DNA from 2 places in the Shewanella sp. 125m-7 genome. Region 2 is predicted to be linked to the other one. Evidence: riboswitches for the same ligand, from Rfam matches in the RefSeq annotation. Region 2 holds a riboswitch; the other holds the start of a gene.
What was found. Region 2 has a riboswitch for thiamine pyrophosphate ahead of ACVBIL_RS09635 (TonB-dependent receptor). Riboswitches for the same ligand answer to the same signal wherever they lie in the genome.

Region 1 (10,668 bases), on a different contig from region 2:
AATGATACAGTTATCACATAAATTACAGAAGTTACAAATAGCGCTATCTTGCGAGGAGATGCCTAAATGAATAAAGCGAGAATACTGGTCGTAGATGATGATCCTGTCTGTTCAAGCCTTTTATTATCGATTCTAGGCGATGACTACCAAGTCACAACCGTTAACTCTGGTACTGACGTTATAGATCTCGCCAAAATCCAGCATCCGGATATTATCTTTTTAGATATCATGATGCCGGGGAAAAACGGCTATCAAGTACTTAAGGATTTAAAAGAAGATCCACAAACTGCTAAGTTGCCAGTAATCATTGTCAGTGCCCTTTCAGAGCAATCTGATGAAAGCCTTGCACTGCGTATCGGTGCTGACGGTTATATGGCCAAACCGATTACGCCATCGAGTGTATATGAGATACTTAAAAAGCATCTATAAATAACTCTCTACATAATAAAACATTGAATAAGCCACACTAAGTGGCTAGTGATGTATTTCACTGGAGAAAAGCTCTATTTACAGTCTCTGCAATGCAAGTATAGTGGTAGCCAGTGTACAAAAGCACACCACAACACACTGATTATGTTTAAATTAATAGATTACGCATAAGCCGACAGAGTTAATCTAAGCTCAGCTCAATGCATAGGCAAAAATCATAGCGAGCCGTTTAATACTACTAAAGGTAAAGGTATATAACGTTTTAACTTAGGAAATAGATCCCTGCAAATTACCTGCTTATCTTGATACACACCGATTTTATTAATCGGAAAAAGTAATGCTTTAATCTGATACCTTTGCTTAGCAATAGTCAGGGAGTAGCGCTTATAAGGCAGCCATAACGACTTTTTAAACACGATATTGCCTTCGCTACTCACTCTCAATGTTCCCGATAAACTATGGTAATCGAGCTTAACTTGATGACCACTCAGCTCAAGGGTTTTATACTGCTTGTAGCTTGTAATACACAGGCATCACCAGCCTGCTTCCCAGTCTTTCCAAACAGGATTGAGTCCACGCGTTAACATAGCTTCTGCGACCACTTGCGGCGTCCGTTCATCGCTTATTTCAAACTGATCCAGTTCAGTATTGGGCTCAACATAACCGCCTGGTTGGGTCGAGCTACCGGCACTGACATTGGTCACGCCTAACGCAAACAAATTGTTTCTTAGCTCAGGAGTTTCCCGAGTAGACAGGCTAATCTCTAGCTGTTGGTTGAACAATCTAAACGCACAGATCATTTGCACTAAACCTTTATCTGTCAGCTCAACTTTTGGTAGCACCCCGCCTGTGCAAGGCCTCAGCCTCGGCAATGAAATACTGTAGCGACTTCGCCAATAGGTTTTCTCTAGATAATCGAGGTGATACCCCATTAATAGTGCATCCAAACGCCAATCATCTAAACCCAACAACACACCTAAGCCGATTTTATCAACGCCGGCCCGCGCGACTCTATCGGGTGATTCAAGCCTGTACACAAAGTCCTTCTTTTTTCCTCGAGTATGATGCTCGGCATAAATCACAGGGTTATACGTTTCTTGATACACCATCACCGCATCAAGCCCCTCGCTCACTAACTCTCGGTAATCTTGCTCCTCAAGCGGCTGTACTTCCATGGCAACCTGGCTAAATTGCTCACGAACCAAAGGCAAAACTTGTTTAAAGTAATCTAGCCCTACTTTAGTTTCGTGCTCACCCGATACCAGTAAAATAGAGTCGTAATCCATCGTTTTAATTAGAGCCATCTCAGCTGACACTTCATCATTAGACAAGGTCTTGCGCTTAATTTTGTTGCTCATGGTAAAGCCACAGTAATCACATTCATTGGCGCAGAGATTAGATAAATATAGTGGAATATACATACCGATACTGGCACCAAAACGCTGCCGAGTCAGAGCTGCCGATTGCTGTGCCATCTGCTCAAGATATGGCTCAGCAGCTGGCGATAATAACGCTAACAAGCTATCTAAATTACCCGCAGAGTGCCGCAACGCACGCTCTACATCTTGTGATGTTTGCGAATAAATCTTAAGCTTAAGCTCTGAGCGAGACAGCTTTTTAAACACATCAACAAAACTTGTTTTTGGGTTATCGTTTTGACTCGCTTGCCATTGCTGAGATTGGTTATTCATTTAAAAAACCCGTTAACGGACTGGTGTGGTGGGCTTGATGGCTAACTGCGCCGAGCCCGGCCATATAGGCTTGCCGTCCGGTATTGACCGCTTGTGCAAAGCAGCGCCCCATGGCAACAGGATCAGAACTGCTGGCTATGGCGGTATTAACGAGCACTGCATCGGCGCCTAGCTCCATCGCATGGGTTGCTTGTGATGGGGCGCCAATTCCAGCATCAATGATGACAGGCACATTCGCCTGCTCAATAATGATCTTCAAAAAGGTTTCAGTGGCTAGTCCTTGATTTGAACCTATTGGGCTACCCAGTGGCATCACTGCAGCGCAGCCCACCTCCTCTAAACGTCGACAAAGCACTGGATCTGCATGAACATAGGGTAAAACCACATAACCTTGTTCACATAAAATCCGCGCCGCTTCTAAGGTTTCAATAGGATCTGGCATTAAATATTTAGGGTCTGGGTGGATCTCAAGCTTAATCCAGTTAGTTCCTAACATTTCGCGCGCTAGATGAGCTGCAAAAATGGCTTCTTTTACATTGCGGGCGCCAGCAGTATTGGGCAGCAATTTTACACCTCTGCCTAACAAGGGTTTTAAAATATTGTCGCTACCGCGATTCCAATCTAGCCTTTTAACGGCTAATGTCACCAACTGAGATTGTGATGCTTGAATTGCGGCTAACATTGTCTCTGGCGCAGCAAACTTCCCTGTACCAGTAAATAATCGTGACTCAAATTGATGTTCTGCAATCGTTAACATATTAACCTCCGGCCACAACTGAAAAGAGCTCAAGCTTGTCATCTGTCTTGCAAGGCGTTGTTTGCCAGTTATCACGCGGCGCTAACTCACGGTTAACTGCTGCGGCAATCGCCTTTATATCAACACCTCTTGTCACGCAATACGCTTCAATCACACACTGCAGTGTCGAGTGAGCATAGATCTCTTTAACTTCATCATTGATGTAGATAGAAATGCGTTTTGTCGTGGCTATTTCTAAGTCATTATCTTGCTGCATAATTTGTCTCCACAAGCTTAACGCTTGCGTTTATTTTTTTAACGGGCAGTGCCGTGTTAGTTAACAGATAATCATTAACAGGGTTGCATACTGGGCAGTGTTTATTGCGTGCAAGCCTGATCTCTCGCCAACTAAAGAGCTTGCCGTCAAAGCGAAAAAGTTTACCCACTGAGTTTCTGTCACCTAATAACTGCTGCAAAGCCATTAAGGCTTGCATCGAGGCTATAGTGCCAACCATTGGACCTAGCACCCCGACCGTTTGACAGCTCTGGTTAACCTGCATATCGGCAGGAAACAAACAATGATAACAACCGCAAAGAGGCTCTGATGACTGATCCACACACAGTAATTGCCCTTGAAAATGAGCAGCAGAGCCCGACACTAACGGCCATCGATTAGCAATGGCGAATTGATTAACCAAGTGGCGGGTTTCAAAGTTGTCACTGCAATCGAGTAGCAGATCATATTCAGCCTGATTAACAGCTAACAACTGCTGAATATTGCCTGTGGTCAAATACGCTGGCACTGCATATAACTGAGATTGTGTATAGGCCAAGCCCAGCTTTTCCTGAGCAACCAGCGCTTTATTTCGACCCAGTTCAACATCTGTAAATAACAGCTGCCGTGGCAGGTTTGACACCTCGATGTCATCACCGTCCACCAGCGTAATTTTGCCTACGCCAGCTGCTGCCAGATATTGGGCAACCAAGTTACCTAACCCACCAACACCAATCACAGCCACATGGCTTTTAGCCAGCAAAATTTGCCCTTGCTCACCCACTTCGGGCAGCAACACTTGGCGCGAATAACGTAGAAAATCGCTATCACTGAGTGCCATGTTTACGCCTCCTCAAGCCATGCTTGCGCTAACATTTTATATGCTGCAGTAGGATCGCCTGCCTCAGTTAATGCTCGCACCACAGCAATATCATCCACGCCCGTCGCTTTCACACTTGCAAGGCGCGCAGCATCAATACCACCAATGGCAACAATAGGCAGTTCCCCTTTCATCAGCGAGACATAGCGTGTGAGTTTTGCGACCCCTTGAGGAGCCGACGGCATGACTTTAGTGGTTGTCGGGAATATATGACCAAAAGCGATATACGACGGCTTAATTTGATCAGCGAGTAATATTTCAAAGTAACTATGGCTCGACAGCCCCAGCGCGATATCAACCTCGCTTAACTGCGCCAAGTTGCTCTCAATCAAGTCTTCTTGACCAAGATGCACGCCATAAGCTTGATGTTTTATCGCAAGTTGCCAGTAGTCGTTAATAAACACCTGCGCTTGATAATCACGACCTAGCGCTATCGCTTGAATGATCTGCTGCTCTAATGCTGGGTCTTGTGGGTCTTTTACCCGCAGCTGTATGGTTTTAGCGCCAGCTTTTAAGAGTCTCTCAAGTAGTTCAACATCAGCAACAACTGGGTAAACCCCAAGAGCTTGCTCAATCTTTTTAAATCCTGTTTCTATTAAATCGGCTCGAACGTCACTAAAAGAGCTTGCTGCTAAAGAGCTCGCGGTTAATACTCTGGGCTGCAGATCATCAGCTGTCACTTGCTTGATATAAGGGAATAAGCGCAAATCCTTCGGCCAAGCAGTTCTGCCTAAGCAACCGGGTCCACCACCTGGTTGATAACTGCCCCTAAGGCCTGCATTGACATAGGCTTTGGCTACAACAACCGCATCATTGAGCACAAAACCGTGAGCCATAACAGCCGCAATCGCCGAAGATAACGTGCAGCCTGTGCCGTGATTATTATGACTCGCAACCCTTTGGCTCGATAGCCAAAAGCTTTGCTGCTGATGTATAGCCGATATGCCATCGACATCGCGGCACACCAGTAAATCATTAGCTTGATGCTGACACCAGCTTGGGCCTTTATCGCCGCCTTTAGCCAACACCGATGTAGCGAGTTTTTCAGCCAGTTTTTTGGCCGCGGCCACACAGGTATCAACGCCATGCAACGGCTCGCCCGCTAACACTTCAAGCTCGCTAACATTGGGGGTGATTAAGGTCAGTAACCCTTTAAACGGCGTAAAATCTAAACCTTGACCATTGGCCAATGAATCACCGCAGGTTGCTACCATGACAGGGTCGAGGATCACGGGCACCTTGTTGCTGGTGTTAAGCCATAATGCTTGCTGATCGAACAACCATTTCGCTAATACCTCTATTTGAGACTGCTCTGCCAGCAAGCCTATTTTAATGGCTGCTGGCGGCAAGTCTGCCGCTAAAGTATTTAGCTGAGACAGCAACATGTGCTTCGATACTGACTCAACCAGTGACACGCTTACAGAGTTTTGCGCTGTTAATGCAGAAATCACACTACAGGCATGGGTGTCTAGATCTGACATTGTGGCCAGGTCGGCTTGTATACCTGCACCGCCGCCACTATCAGAGCCCGCTATCGTCCACACTATTGGACGAGTCATGGGCAATGTTTGTGCCTTTGCCATGATTAATCCTCTAATACTGGATAACGTTGCTTATCAGCGGCTTCATGGTATAGCTCTGCGCCTTTGGCTTTAAACTCAGCGGACATTTGCGCCATGCCTTGTTCACGCTGAGCGGCTATGTCTTTTGCTGGCTCACTATCGTAGGCTCGGTACTGTGCAGCAGACTTTATTTCGATACTTTTGGCTTGCTCCTCACGCTCTTGAGCGGCAGCGTAGTCACGCACCTCTTGAGTGATCTTCATTGAGCAGAATTTAGGACCACACATAGAGCAAAAGTGGGCGACTTTGGCAGACTCTTGTGGCAAAGACTCATCGTGATAAGCACGGGCGGTGTCTGGATCAAGGCCTAGGTTATATTGATCCTCCCAGCGAAATTCAAAACGCGCCTTAGAGAGTGCATTATCGCGTATTTGCGCACTGGGGTGCCCTTTAGCAACGTCACCCGCATGAGCTGCAATCTTGTAGGCTATCAAACCTTGCTTAACATCTTTTTTGTTCGGCAGACCCAAATGCTCTTTAGGCGTGACATAACACAACATGGCGCAGCCATACCAAGCAATCATGGCCGCACCAATGCCTGAGGTGAAATGATCGTAACCCGGTGCTATATCCGTTGTTTGTGGGCCTAACGTGTAAAATGGCGCTTCATCACACACCTCAAGCTGCTTATCCATGTTCTCCTTGATGAGATTCATTGGAATATGGCCAGGCCCTTCGATAATGGTCTGAACATCATATTGCCATGCAACTTTTACCAACTCACCTAAGGTTTCAAGCTCTGAAAATTGCGCTTCGTCGTTGGCATCAGCAATGGAGCCTGGGCGCATACCATCACCAAGAGACAGTGATACATCGTATGCGGCGCAGATCTCACAGATCTCTTTGAAATGTTCATAGAGGAAGTTTTCTTTATGGTGCGATAAACACCACTTAGCCATGATTGAGCCACCGCGAGAAACGATACCGGTTAACCGTTTGGCCGTCATTGGCACGTAACGCAGTAACACACCAGCATGAATAGTAAAGTAGTCAACCCCCTGCTCGGCCTGCTCAATCAAGGTATCACGGAAGGTTTCCCAGTTAAGGTCTTCTGCAACGCCATTCACTTTTTCTAGCGCTTGATAGATAGGCACGGTACCAATTGGCACGGGGGAGTTTCGAATAATCCATTCGCGGGTTTCATGAATATAACGCCCGGTAGACAAGTCCATCACAGTATCGGCACCCCAACGGGTCGACCATACTAGTTTTTCAACTTCTTCTTCAATCGACGATGTCACCGCTGAGTTACCAATATTGGCATTCACTTTGACTAAGAAATTACGGCCAATAATCATTGGCTCTGCTTCAGGATGGTTAATGTTGAGCGGGATGATGGCGCGGCCGCGAGCAATCTCTTGCCTTACAAACTCAGCGGTTATCGGCTCACCAATCACAGCCCCAAAGCTTTCGCCTTTGTCTTTTTGGATCAAGATAGGGTCTATCACCTCTGCCATTGCCATGTTTTCACGTATAGCAATGTATTCCATCTCAGGCGTGATAATGCCCTGACGAGCATAATGCAGTTGAGTGACTCGCTTACCTGTTTTAGCTCGGCGCGGCGGTAATAATGACTCAAATCGTAAATGATCTAATCCGTCATCGGCTAAACGTTGCTGGGTAAAGCCAGAGCTAACACTTGCAAGTTGCTCGGTATCACCACGCTCTTCAATCCAGTTATCACGAAATTTATCAAGCCCTTTGCGCACATCAATATTGGCATCAGGATCGGAGTAAGCACCGGCACAGTCATAAACCTTTAACGGTGGATTCGCTTCAAAAACAGGATTAGTTTCATTGCCACCAATCAGGGTATCTGCTTGGTGGATTTGACGCATACCCACTTTTAGATCGGCTCGACTGCCTTGTAGGTAAATTTTCTCAGAATTGGGGTGTTGCAGCGGCTTTAAATTATCAATAAATTGTTGAGCTTGAGCTCGGGTTTCGCGACGATTTGACATTAGCAAACTCACTTTTAGAAAGAAATGAAGTTGCTTGCCAGGAGAAAATGAGAATGTGAAAAGTTGAACGTATAACTCGGCAATAAACGCCAGTTACACGTAACCTTCGAAATACTGCTTGAGCGTGTATTTAAACACCACTTTCTGCAGTTATTTCGCTTGTTTCCTTCGCAGGTTCTAGCCTGATCAGGTTCAACGGATCCCGAATTAACGGTCTCAGCCATATGGCACTCCGACAAGATGAGCTGGCAGTATAGTCTTATCCACTTGTTAGATACAAGTGCTAAAGCAGATATTCGCCTAGGATGATCATACAAAGAATTAGAATCGTAACCATTTGTAATATTTAGATTTAAATCAAAATCCATATTAAAACATAAAAGCAGATGAATTTTTATCAACTAAAAACTTAGCGGTTTTTACTCACCATGCGCTTTTCTAGCCGAGCAGATATTACATCATTAATGGCTTTTTTAATCTTGTCGCCACCACAATTAAAGGGGTAACCTAGGTTTTCTGCATGAGGGTTAATTTGCGTTGGTACTTTGACAATTCGGTAACAAGTATCCCCCTGCCTAACGATGCGGTTTGGGTCTAACCTGTGATCTGTGATGCTCACCTTGCTGTACGTTTCGACCTCTAGAAAAACTAACTCTTGCATGTCTGCATCCATCTCACTTAAGGAGCGTTTTCTCGTGTATTGATTAGCACTGTTTATAACGAGAGCATCGAGTTCATTGGCCCTTTGTTTTGCTAAATAAGACTGAGTAAATTGACTTGAACGATTTGCTTTTTGACCTAATTCCTTCCCTGATTTTTGAATTAGCTCTTGACTCATTTTCTGACTTGGACTGGAGACTGGCGGTGCCATTACGGCCGACTTAACTTGCTCGGTTGCCTGATTAGCGTTTTCAGGTACCAATTTGGGCTCTGGCTGCACAATGGCCGCAGTCGCTTTATTTTCTTGCTGATTTACCGTTTGTGCGACTTTCGCTTGACTATCAATGTGACTACCAACTTGCATTACTTGCTCAGAGGCATTTTTAGGTATTTGGTACAGATAGGATTGAATTTTAGGAGCCGCTACCTTTTTCGCTATCGGTATTACGCGAGTCCATAAATGATTAATCACAATGATAGCGATAAGGTGCAACAAGACTACGCTGGTGATGACAAGCAAGGTATTAAATCCAGTCTTGTGTCTATGGCCATTATTATTGTTAGCGACTTGGCTCATTTCACTTAATAAGTTTGCTTCAAGCTTTGAGTGACAATCGAGTGAGACAAAAGTGAGGCTCAGATCCGGCCCCTTTTTTTTGTCAGCCGTAAAGCTTATGTCCACTTCGACATTCTGCTCACGCATCGCCATCGATTTTCCTACTAATCTCAATTGCTTCATCCTAACTGTTTAGCTTGATTGAACATTCTTTCTATAGTGACAACAGCTTAGAGCAAAAATGATTTTATTGGTTCAACACTATTTCATGCTTGTAATTTAATCCTTCAGCCTTTTAAGTTACAGGTAAATCCTTTTCAATTAATTCTGCTTGGTTAAATATATGCAGCTGAGCTATTTGTTTATCTCAGGTTCAGGGCTAAGACCGATATTGAATCTAAAGTCTAGAGAGTTAAATCTGAGTACAAAGTTAAGCGTACACGTGTGCGCTTAAATTGTGGCTTTTCAAATCATAAATGTTACACTGACGCTAATTGTGGTCAAACCAGAAGTCTTTTATATGATGCCAGTAGAACAAGCGACAGCTTCAGACAATCAAGGCTCTAAGCCAAAAAATAAGCAGACAAATAAGCAAATAACCTCTGCTAGTTATTGTGCTAATGAAGAGCGTGCCAATAGCCTTAGCCACGGTATAGGCGTGCTTGCCGGGATCGTTGGACTGATTTTATGTCTGCTTAAAGGCTATGATCACTTAAGTATTATTCAGTTAACAGGCGTGGTCGTTTACTGCTGCAGTATTATTTTGCTCTTTTTGTGCTCAACGCTTTATCACAGCGCCACCTCACCGCTTTTAAAGCATAAGCTTAAGATTGCAGATCACTGCGCTATCTACCTGTTAATCGCCGGTACCTATACGCCGTTAATGCTCATCACGCTAAATGGCAGCGGCGCTAACTGGGTGTTAATAGCTATCTGGTCACTGGCTATTGGCGGTATTTTATTTAAAACCTTGTTTATTGGCCGCTTTAAAGCATTCAGTTTAATTTTATACCTAGTGATGGGCTGGCTGTGTGTGACTGTGATGCAAGAGTTAATCGCCAATATGTCTGCTCTAGGTTTTAACCTGTTGATAATCGGCGGACTCTTTTATAGCTTAGGCGTGATTTTTTATGTGGCCAAACGCATTCCTTTTAATCACGCTATCTGGCACTTATTTGTATTAGGTGGCGCGGTGTCTCACTTCTTATGTATCTATCTGACTGTTATTTAATTGCTTAAATTATTATCCAAATCGTACTAAATATATGATTTGTATCAATACGATAGATATTATCCTGTACAACAAACTTATATAATATAAGGCGCTTTATGCGCCTTTATTATTGCTGATTTCATTATGGCTTAGGCCTATTGCTCAATAGAGACTAATGGCAAAAATCAGTCAATTCGCTAATTAACACCTGCGCTTCATCATGCATGTCTGCTTGTTTAAAAAGCTCAATGATACACTCCAGTGTACACAAGCCCCCTTCAACCTGATTACGTCTGAGAGTAAACTGTGACTCAGGGGTATTGGTTAAGGAGTATGTATTAGCGGCTTTAAGATACGGGCTTTGGCGCAACATTTTACGCGCTTCTTGCCAGGTTGCATCTAAGATCACCAAGGTCTTAGGTAATGACGTTACATCATTTGTGCATAAGTCGCCGTAATGAGGATGACTGCCCCTTGGCTCTTCACTGATGTTAGACACTTTATTATTGCTATCTTGTACTTGGCCTTCATCAAGCTTAGCGGTTTTTAGTGGTCCACCTTGTAAGCCGTGCACTGGATCAGCCGGTGTAAATTCTGCTTGTGGAAATAGCAGTGCCGTCCCCGGCTCTGCTAACTTGTCCAATAA
Region 2 (10,668 bases):
AAATCACCTGTTAACTCATCAAAACGTTTTTCTTCGATCGCCAGAGTATTATTGACGAGTTCGCGCATGCTGAGGGCTGCAAGAAGAGCATTTTTATCGCTGAATGACTGGTATTGGGCTGCACGCGAGTAACCCGCTTTTTTATGTACGTCAGACATATTTAAAGCAATCATGCCTTTTTCTTTAACTAACGCACTTGCAGCGTCAAGCAGTGCAGTTTCTTTTTCAGTAAGCATTGTTATATTCTCGAAAATATTTGTCTCATTAGAAGTGGTTATTTATTTAAAGTCAACCACCATGTATATACACATGTTTAAAGAGTGTACGGTGAGGCTTACATACTTGAATGATTTACATCGCTAATCGTCCATCGCCTTGTCTATTTTTTCGAGTATACTATGGCTAGTTATTTCCTTTTGAGGGCAGAAAAATGGCCGAAGAAACCATATTTAGCAAAATTATTCGACGTGAAATTCCAGCAGATATTTTATACCAAGATGATCTTGTTACTGCATTTAGAGATATCACACCCAAAGCACCGACACACGTGTTAATCATCCCTAATCACCTGATCCCAACTGCAAACGAGATTAAGGCCTCTGACGAGAAAGCCTTGGGCCGTATGATGTCGGTGGCGGCAAAGCTCGCTGAAGAGGCCGGTATTGCAGAAGATGGTTATCGTCTTATCATGAATTGTAACCAACACGGTGGCCAAGAAGTTTTCCACATTCATATGCATTTATTGGGTGGATGCCCACTCGGGCCAATGTTGAGCTTGAGTGAATGAGTTCAGGCAATGAGGACAACTCATTAACTGGGATGGCAAGTCGATTTGTCGAGCAGTTAACGCAATGCCGTAAGCTTAAATTGAAGGTGCTAGAAGGTAGCGGAAAGCATGTTCTGATCGAGCTTCCTTATGATCAACAACTCGTTGGCTACCCCGACACAGGGGTTATTCATGGTGGAGTGATCACAACATTAATGGATACCGCCAGTGGCTGTGCGGTTGTGTGTTCAATTTTTGATAAACATCGTTTACTTGAGATCTCGCCAACGCTAGATTTACGCGTAGATTATATGAAGCCAGCACAGCCCCATAAGCCAGTTTATGGGTTTGCCCAGTGTTATAAGTTGTCATCTAGCGTTGCCTTTACACGTGCTATTGCCTATCAAGATTCAATTGATGATCCTATTGCTCACGCCGTAGGCTCATTTATGCGTATTAGCCCTGAGATGGTCGGGGAAGAGTTTAGGCAGGCTTTAATGGGAGGCGATGAATATGCATGATGAATCGCAGCTATCAGTTGAGTTGTTGCCTGACACGACAAAGTTAGACGTCAAGAGCATAATAAAAAAAGCCACTGAGCTTAATGACTTTGGCCATCTTTTAGAGCACGTACCTTATGCAAAGTTTATTGGCATGGCGGTAGAGCGATTTGGTGATGAACTGGTTTTCAAATTACCGGCTAAAGATGACAACATAGGTAATCCAATTTTGCCTGCGTTACATGGCGGTGTGATCGCGGGGTTTATGGAAATGTCGGCGATTGTGCAATTGATGGTGTTTATGCAAACCACAAAAGTGCCAAAGGTCGTCGACTTTTCAATTGATTACCTAAGGGCGGGTTACCATAAAGACAGTTTCGCCGAGTGTAAAATCACACGGCAAGGCCGCCGAGTCGCCAATGTCAGCATTAATTGTTGGCAAACTAATCGTAAACATTTGATCGCGACCGCGAGAGCACATTTTTTGGTCGATTAATTTGACGATAGATTGTATAAACACAATAGACGTTGCCGCGAAGAAGGGGATAAATATGAGAAAGGTTTTATTAGGACTGTTTACTGCATTTGTCATCACGGCATGTGCTCCACATACTGCCGGTGTAATGGCTGGCTCAAATGGGGAAGTGCGAATCGATAGCAATAGCTTCGGTAAAGAGGTTCAAGTAAGCAATATCATGACTCTTCCAGAGGGTGGTTTTTTGCGTGGGACAGGCACTCTCGTCAGTCAGGTATCAACCGATCTCAGGCTGCAATATAAGTTCACTTGGTTTGATGTCAATGGCATGACAATCGATGATGAAGGCGTCAGTTGGAAAGCGGTTAAGTTACATGGTAAGCAGCATCTGCAGGTGAGCGCAGTTGCCCCTAATGCTAATGCAACACGATTTGAACTCTATGTTAGAAAAGCTTTTTCAAATTAATTAAGCGGAGCTTTGCTTAATTTCAAGCTCTGAAATCCTAAATAGTTAAAAAACGTCAGCTAAACTGACGTTTTTTTATGCATAAAGAAGCTGGTTTTTTAAGAAGTCTGTCATCAATTTGTAAATTTCATGTATAATCGCGCTCGCCAAGGGGTGTTAAAGTCTATAAATCGAAAGTTGGATTTACAGGTTTTGACTGAGATGTTGCAAAACGAACCCTTTGAACCTGATCCGGCTAATACCGGCGTAGGAATGGGCCACAATTCATTTTCCGATCGCTTCTTTACTGATGCCGGATCTCAAAATTTTACTTTGAGGTCCTATGTTAAGTCTTAAATCTTATTCGCCAATAGCCCTTGCGGTTATTGCTGCAATCTCGTCTTCTAATACTTTTGCAAACAACGATACTGTAACGGCTAATGATGATATCGAAGTCATGGTAGTGACATCTGATTTTCGTGGTTCACCATTAGAAAAAATGCCATCAAGTGTCACCGTTATCGATCAGCAACAAATTGAAGATGAAGGGGCGCAGCATTTTGAAGATATCCTAAATACTATCGCTAACTTTAACTGGTCTGGTGGTAGCTCTCGCCCTAAATACTTCCAAATTCGTGGTGTCGGTGAACAAGAAGAGTATCAGGGTGCACCCAACTCTTCGGTGGGCTTTGTCGTAGACGATATCGATCTATCAGGTTTGGGCATGGTCTCAAGCATGTATGACCTACAACAAGTCGAAGTGCTTCGTGGTCCACAAGGTACCCGCTATGGCGCGAATGCCTTGGCGGGTCTGATCTACCTTAAGAGTAATGATCCGACAGACGTTTTTGAGCACGGAGCTGAAGTCTCATTAGGTGACGATAACCTGCAAACCTTTAGTGGTTTTAGCTCTGGCCCGCTAACCGATTCAGGTAATTTACTTTACCGTGTCTCACTACAGCAGCATCAACAAGACGGTTATCGAGATAACCTCTATCTTGGTCGCAGTGATACCAATAATCGTGATGAATTTACAGGTCGCGCTAAATTGCGCTGGTACGCAACGGAAGATCTAGAAATAGATTTAACCTTGTTACATGCCAACTATGATAATGGCTATGATGCCTGGACGCTTGACAATAATGGCTTCGATACCCTAACCGACGCTCCCGGCGTTGATAAGCAGCGTACGACAGGTTCATCTGTTAAGTTTATTTACACAGGTTCTGAGAACGTTGTGCTGACATCATTGACCTCGTTAGCGCAATCTGATACTCGTCACAATTACGATGGTGACTGGGCAAACCCTGATTATTGGGCTGGCCGTGATTGCGGTGGTATCCCATGTGAGTACGAATATAACTGGGACAAAAAAGGTGAGCGAAAAACGTTGACCCAGGAATTTAGATTATCCTCTACTGAGTCAGGGCGCATTCTCGCTGACAGTACAGATTGGCTGATCGGTGTTTACGCCATGGACTTACAGGAAGATAACGACACCCTTGATAGTTATAATCAGTTATCCGCCGAGTATGAAGCACAAAACTATGCCGTATTTGGCCAGCTGGATTCAGATTTAGGTGCCAGTTATGCGCTCTCTGTAGGCTTGCGTGTTGAACGTCGAGATAGCGATTATAGCGATTCTGCTGGTGACCATTTTGGACCAAGTGAAACCATGTGGGGCGGTCATATCGCGTTAAGTAAAGCGTTAAGCGAGAACCATGAGTCATATATTCGTGTGGCACGTGGTTATAAAGCAGGTGGCTTTAATATGTCGCTTCCTGTGGAACTTGCAGATAAGAAAGAGTACGACACCGAGATTCTTTATAACTATGAAATCGGCTTAAAGTCGAGCTGGTTAGACGGACAAGCGACCACTAATCTTGCCGTTTTTTATATGGATAGACAAGATCAGCAAGTGGCAGCATCGCAGCAGTCAACGGTTCCGGGAGAAGAGGGCAACTTCATTCTATTTACCGAAAACGCTGGTAGCTCGCATAATTACGGTGCCGAGCTAGAGGGTAATTGGTATGCCACAGATAACTTGAATCTATACGGTAGCCTTGGCTGGTTAGAAACCGCTTATGGTGATTATCAATATGAAGATAAGTATGGCGCCTTAGTCGATCTTTCAGGCCGAGAGCTTGCGCATTCGCCCAACTATACTTTTAGTATTGGTGCCACCTATCGTAGCGACAATGGCTGGTTTGCAAACCTCAATACCAGCGGTAAGAGTGATTTCTACTATTCAGACAGCAATGAATCTAAATCAGATGCTTACCAAACGGTAAACACAAAAGTGGGTTATGAGGCCGATATCTGGTCTGTTTACCTGTGGGGACGTAACCTATTTGATGAAAAATACGGCGTTCGTGGCTTCTACTTTGGTAATGAGCCTGATTTAGACTGGGAAGATAAGCAATATATACGCTATGGTGATCCACGCCAAATAGGGGTCACACTTAACGTTAAGTTTTTGTAATTAAACAGTATTACCTTAATTAATCAAATTAACACTATTATTGTGCCGTTAAAGTAACGGCAGAGGTCAAAATATGAAATTAACAGCAGAGATCAGTTGCTACCCACTACAAGATAACTACTTAGATCCGATTAAGTGGTTTATCGCCCGGGTTGATTCGTACGACAACATCCAGCGAGTCACCAATGCTATGGCCACGCAGGTGGTTGGTGAATATAGCGACGTTATGTCGATGCTTGCTATCGAAATGCAGGCCGCCCACGAGAAATGGGGCAAAGCCGTTTTCGTGTGTAAGTTTATTGGTGGTGAGCTAAATTTAAGTCACAGCGAATAATTTAACCTGATAGCAGAGTCACAGAGTTGCCTCTGCTATTTTGTGACCATTTTACATTAACTTTCTATGATAACGATTTAGGGCAAGCGCTTTTTGTACTAAATATAAGGCCCTGTATATGTCTGACTTTTGGCTAGTGTTAGTCAATAATTTTACTGCCGCTTTTAGTGAAGCAGAAGCCTTAACGGCTTGGGAGGCGGTAGCGGTATTACTGGCTTTGGCTTATCTTATATTTGCCATGAAAGGCAGCATTTGGTGTTGGGCTGCTGCGTTTATCAGCACAGCGATTTATACGGTGCTGTTTTGGAAAGTCTCCTTGTTGATGGAGTCGGTGCTCAATATCTACTACATGGCCATGGCGGTTTATGGTTATTGGATGTGGACTCGAGGAGGTAACAAGCATGATGGAGTAAATATTGTGTCGTGGCGACTTTCAACCCATCTCAAGCTTATCGGCATCACAACATTAATTGCACTGGCGATTGGTCATTTCATGGCGACTCAAACTCAAGCCGCTTTTCCTTACTTAGATGCAGCAACGACCTGTTTTGCGGTCATGACAACGTATTTAGTCGCCAAGAAGGTGCTCGAAAATTGGATTTATTGGTTTATCATTGATGCGGTTTCTATTTATCTGTACGTCAGTAAAGGCCTGATGTTGACTGCCGGTTTATTTATACTGTATCTAGGCATGGTGGTGTTTGGTTATTACATGTGGCGCAGTAAAATGAAAAGCCAGCAAACCACGACAAATATAGACTTAACGGTTGGTGCAGCGTAAATGTCTCACGCTAAAATTGAGTCGATGACCGAGCCTAAATCTGAGCCTAAAGCTGAGGCTAAGGCTGAGATTGAAGCCGATATTAAATCTGACGTTGCTCCTCAAACTTTAGTGCAGAGTTTAGCCTCTTATCTTGAGCAATCAGGGCTGACAAAAGTCAGCCTGATAGCGCCTTTAACCCAAGGTTTAAGCAATCAAAATTACTACATTCGCGGTTTACACCCAAGTAAAGCGGGTGAAGCAGAATGGGTGTTAAGACTCAATAGCTGGGCAAGTTCGCAGATCTGTAATCGAGACGATGAAGTGGCAAATTGGCAACTGGCAAACCAGGGCAATCTAGCACCCAGTATGGTCTATGTTAGCCCTGATAATAGCTTCTATTTGAGTGAGTTTTTTTCACAAAATGAGCAACACTGCTGGAATGACCTTATTAGCGCAAACGGCTCTCAACCCATTACAACTACCCACAATCTCTGGCCTGAAGCCGAGAAGAAACTGCTTGAATTATTAAACGGCTTAACACAATTACCGCCGCCAACGAATGTCATGAGTATAGATAATCAGTGGCAACAATATCTTAAGCGCTTAACTGAAATGCATCAGCAGTTGAATCGTTCGCAGATGAGTTTAGCTAGCGGCCTCAATACAGCTAACAAAACAGCAGAACAGGGTAGAGCTGATGTTGCTTTACTAAAGCGTTGGCAACATATTTATCATCAACTCATTGCTAAGTCTGAGGGGGTGGACGAGATGCTGCATCGTTTAGCAGGCTGCTTATTGAACCTGCAATTTAGTCATCGAGATCTTAATCCCAACAATATCTTAGTCGTCGACGATAAGCTTAAATGTATCGACTTTGAATACGCTTGTCGCTCTCATCCTTTATGTGATCTCGCGGCAGTGATTGCAAGTCACTCTCTGTCGTCTCAGCAGCGGCATTGGCTGATTAGCAATTACTTACTTGGACATCCAAATCTAAATAACTATGCAAAAGATGCGGTCGTCTCTGCGGTGGACCTTTACTGGGTATTTGCTGTGTGCTGGGCGTTACAAATGGCGTTCGATCATCTCGTTAAAGATGGCTGTATGGTTAGTTTACAAGTAAGCGGTACATCAAGCGTGGTTGAAGACTACTTAAATTGTGCAGAGCAATATCACGAGTTAATTGCCAGCTGTTAACTATCGCGAGCCTATCCAGAACGATTTCCTTTCTCTATTCTCTCTATTCTCTTTGCAAAAAGCACTCTATAACGGCGGCTACTATGTAAAAGACCCTGTAACGCTAGGTTTCAAGACTACCGGGCTAATGAGTTTAACATTTTGTAATCGCGCGAATTCCTGCCTATGTTCTATGCTAGTTTAGAGTCGCAAATTATCGCAAATTATCGCAATTAGAGGTGAACAATGAATAAAGTCTGGCTATGGGCTCTGCTTATTCTCTCTCTAGCGGGGTGCTCAACTAAAATGGGATATTACTTTTTAGATTGGGCAATCGAGTGGAAACTCGACGAATATGTCACCCTAAACGATTTGCAACAGACACAGTTTGATGCTGCACTTAACGGCTTTTTGATATGGCACCGCAAAGAGGAACTCGTTCGCTATGAACAGCAGCTGTCCCAATTATCAACAGCAATTAATGATAACTCATTAACGCCTACCTTATGGGCTAATCATGTTCAGCAGGCAAAAAACCATTGGTCGCGTGTTTTTGAATTTATAAAACCGTCACTTGTTCCCATTATTAGCTCTTTTAGTGACGAGCAAGTCAAGCAGGTTATTGCTCAGCTTAGGCTCGATGAGAAAGAGTTGAATCAGAAGTACTTAGGTAAAGATCAACAAGCATTAATTGCAATGGCCGACAAGCGTACGAATAAACGTATAAAAAAATGGTTAGGCAGGCTAACTGAACAGCAGAAGTACACAATACATGAATATAATCTGGGGCGAGCCTCTACTTTAGATATGTGGCTTGAGTATCGTCATGAATGGATCCGCTTGTTTCAACAGGCGCTGAAGAATCGGCATAACCAAGCGGCATTGTCTCACAGTCTCACGGTTTTGATGACTCAACCTGACAGCCTAAAATCGGATACTTATAAAGCTTCATTAGATGCCAATACCGAAAAGTTTGGCGCTATGCTGATCTCGCTTAATCAGCAAGCTACTGATAAGCAAAAGCGCCATTTTCAAAAAAAATTAGCTGCACTACAAGAAGATCTTATAGAGCTTAGTCGAGATGGTTAATTATATACCCAAGCTACTTCAAGATGCTCGTTTCAGCGAGAATTAATTGGCTGCTAATCAAGGCGCAGATTTGTAAGCATAGTCGCTCTACGTTAAAAATCGTCAACGCAGAGTAGAAGCCAATAAAACTCGCCCTTCGGGAGTGACTCAGCGTATCTACTTCTGTGTCAAATAAGTTTAAAAGGGAATGCCATTCCAGCACTCATTTTCCTTGAATTAAACACGCTGAGATCACTCTGAATCCTGCATCTTGAGGTAACTTGGGTATAGAAGAGTGGTTTATTTTTCATTTTCATGAAAGATAGTGTCAGCAGCTAAGGTCTTTATAGCTAAATAAATGATCAAATCAAAAATCTATCGTTTTTAACATTTACGCACTTTTCCTCATCGGTGACCACACGTGTAGTAGGGAAGATGCAGGACGCTTTGGTGGTTAATTTATAGAGGGAACAATATGCAACTCGTTAAATTTTATCAAAAACTATTGGACTTACTTAAATATGGCGAAGGGATTGCTCCGCTAGCGCTACGTTTATATTTGGCGCCTGTTTTGATGCAAGCGGGATACAACAAACTATCCAATTTTAGTGACACAGCGGCTTGGTTTGGTAATCCGGATTGGGGATTAGGCCTACCTTTCCCTGAGGTGATGGTTGCTTTAGCCGCTGGCACAGAGTTTTTTGGTGGCGCATTACTGGTTATAGGTTTTGCTACTCGTCTGATCTCGATTCCGTTAGCCTTTACCATGCTCGTCGCGGCCTTTAGTGTTCATATCCATAATGGTTGGTTAGCGATTGCCGATGCAAGCTCTTGGTTGGCCAATGAGAACGTATTGGCTTCAGCTGAAAAGCTACAACGAGCAAAAGAGATTCTACAAGCCAATGGCGACTACGAATGGCTGACGAGCTCAGGTAATTTCGTTATTTTGAATAACGGAATTGAATTCGCTATCACCTACTTATTGATGTTGTTAGCCTTGGTGTTTATGGGCGGAGGGCGATATACGAGCCTTGATTATTACATTGCCAAGCGTAATGGTTTGGCTTGAGGCTGTTAAAGCTTCAGGTAAATCGATGAAGCTTTGCTCCGCATTTAAAGCATTTTCCGGAATGAATAAACGGTTTAACGGTTAAATCCCACTAAATAGGTGGGATTTTGTGTGTGTGCTTGATACTCTCAATACCTGTTCGTAGATAATTTATGCTAATTTTAAGCGGTAAGTAAATATTTAAGTTAGTATGATTATTTATAAAAATAGTTATTAAGGACAATCAGTTGGACGCATTAGAATTATTATTAACTCGACAATCTACCCCAAGACTGACAACCCCAGCACCGACGCAGCAGCAATTGCAGCATATTCTCGATGCAGCGACCCGAGCACCAGATCATGCAGGTCTTACACCCTGGGAATTTATTATTGCTGAAGGGGATGGCTTAGCACGCTTAGGTGATATTTTCGTTGCTGCGCTTAAAGCAAAAGGCGCCGATAGTGACTTTATCGCTAAAGCTAAAAATATGCCTCTTAGAGCTCCAATGGTGATAACCGTTGTTGCTAAAGTGACGGCACACGCCAAGGTTCCTGAGTTTGAACAGCATTTATCCGCCGGTTGTGCAGTAATGGCTATGCAGCAAGCCGCTTTTGCTCAAGGCTTAGGAGGAATTTGGCGAACGGGTGAACTGGCGTTTGACGCTAATGTGCATCACTCTCTGGGGCTTAATGAAAACGATCAAATTGTCGGTTTTCTCTATCTAGGAACCCCAATGCTGGACGCCCCAACAAAAGCGCTAAAAGATGGAATGAGCTTCGCGCGTTATTTGTAAGTCTTTTGCTGGTAAGTGGTTGGTAGCTTGAAGCAATTTCATTCATAGCTCGCTTAAAATATGCTCGCCAACGTGCTAGCTTAGAACAATAAAAAGACAGGAGGTTGTTGTGAACGCAGACGTTAAAGAAACCAGTTTGGTTGGTGAATATGTTGTCCTAGAACCATTAACGATGGAGCATCAAGCAGCGTTAAGTATCGCGGTCGCAGATGGAAATTTATGGGAACTTTGGTTTACTGATACTCCACACCCTGATGATATGAAAGCTTATATCACATCAGCGTTAGAAGCAGAGCAACGTGGTGCGGCGTTAGCCTTTGTCGTTCGTTGTCGTCACTCTGGTGAAGTGGTTGGTTGTACTCGTATTTGTAATTGGCAACAACAACACCGTCGACTTGAGGTGGGTTACACCTGGTATGCAAAAAGTGCGCAGCGCACGGCGGTTAATACCGAAACAAAATTACTCCTGCTGACTTATGCCTTTGAGACACTGGACGTGATGGCGGTAGAGTTTAGGACTCATGTGCAAAACCAAGCGTCACGCGAGGCTATTTGTAGGCTAGGTGCTAATCAAGACGGAATTTTACGTAATCATCAGATTTTGGAAAATGCTACGATTAGAGACACAGTAGTGTATTCAATCATTGATACTGAATGGCCTAAAGTTAAACAGGGCTTAAAAGATAAGTTGTTTAATCATTAAATGTAACTTAAAAAAGATAATGAGTTTTTTAGCTATACGCTTGATATTTAACATGGTCTAAAGTAGAACTAAATAAGATACAGTCAATGCAGTGATTGGATAATAAATAAA

Region 1: linked by a shared signal. The riboswitch ahead of thiC (phosphomethylpyrimidine synthase ThiC) and the one ahead of ACVBIL_RS09635 (TonB-dependent receptor) in region 2 are both predicted to bind thiamine pyrophosphate.

The regions. Positions count from the first base shown of each region.
Region 1 covers NZ_JBRILQ010000024.1:30,860-41,527, forward strand. The annotation lists gene ACVBIL_RS12290 (response regulator) at 67-429, shown strand; gene thiH (2-iminoacetate synthase ThiH) at 963-2,120, opposite strand; gene ACVBIL_RS12300 (thiazole synthase) at 2,113-2,877, opposite strand; gene thiS (sulfur carrier protein ThiS) at 2,879-3,133, opposite strand; gene ACVBIL_RS12310 (HesA/MoeB/ThiF family protein) at 3,120-3,971, opposite strand; gene thiE (thiamine phosphate synthase) at 3,974-5,593, opposite strand; gene thiC (phosphomethylpyrimidine synthase ThiC) at 5,596-7,593, opposite strand; TPP riboswitch at 7,740-7,838, opposite strand; gene ACVBIL_RS12325 (hypothetical protein) at 8,003-8,983, opposite strand; gene trhA (PAQR family membrane homeostasis protein TrhA) at 9,330-10,040, shown strand; gene ACVBIL_RS12335 (DTW domain-containing protein) at 10,195-10,668, opposite strand, start outside.
Region 2 covers NZ_JBRILQ010000016.1:32,896-43,563, forward strand. The annotation lists gene ACVBIL_RS09610 (helix-turn-helix domain-containing protein) at 1-236, opposite strand, end outside; gene hinT (purine nucleoside phosphoramidase) at 431-787, shown strand; gene ACVBIL_RS09620 (PaaI family thioesterase) at 784-1,287, shown strand; gene ACVBIL_RS09625 (PaaI family thioesterase) at 1,280-1,762, shown strand; gene ACVBIL_RS09630 (YcfL family protein) at 1,818-2,207, shown strand; TPP riboswitch at 2,347-2,477, shown strand; gene ACVBIL_RS09635 (TonB-dependent receptor) at 2,530-4,668, shown strand; gene ACVBIL_RS09640 (YkoF family thiamine/hydroxymethylpyrimidine-binding protein) at 4,742-5,002, shown strand; gene pnuC (nicotinamide riboside transporter PnuC) at 5,121-5,783, shown strand; gene ACVBIL_RS09650 (phosphotransferase) at 5,784-6,962, shown strand; gene ACVBIL_RS09655 (DUF6279 family lipoprotein) at 7,188-8,030, shown strand; gene ACVBIL_RS09660 (HvfX family Cu-binding RiPP maturation protein) at 8,485-9,078, shown strand; gene ACVBIL_RS09665 (NAD(P)H nitroreductase) at 9,306-9,854, shown strand; gene ACVBIL_RS09670 (GNAT family N-acetyltransferase) at 9,964-10,557, shown strand.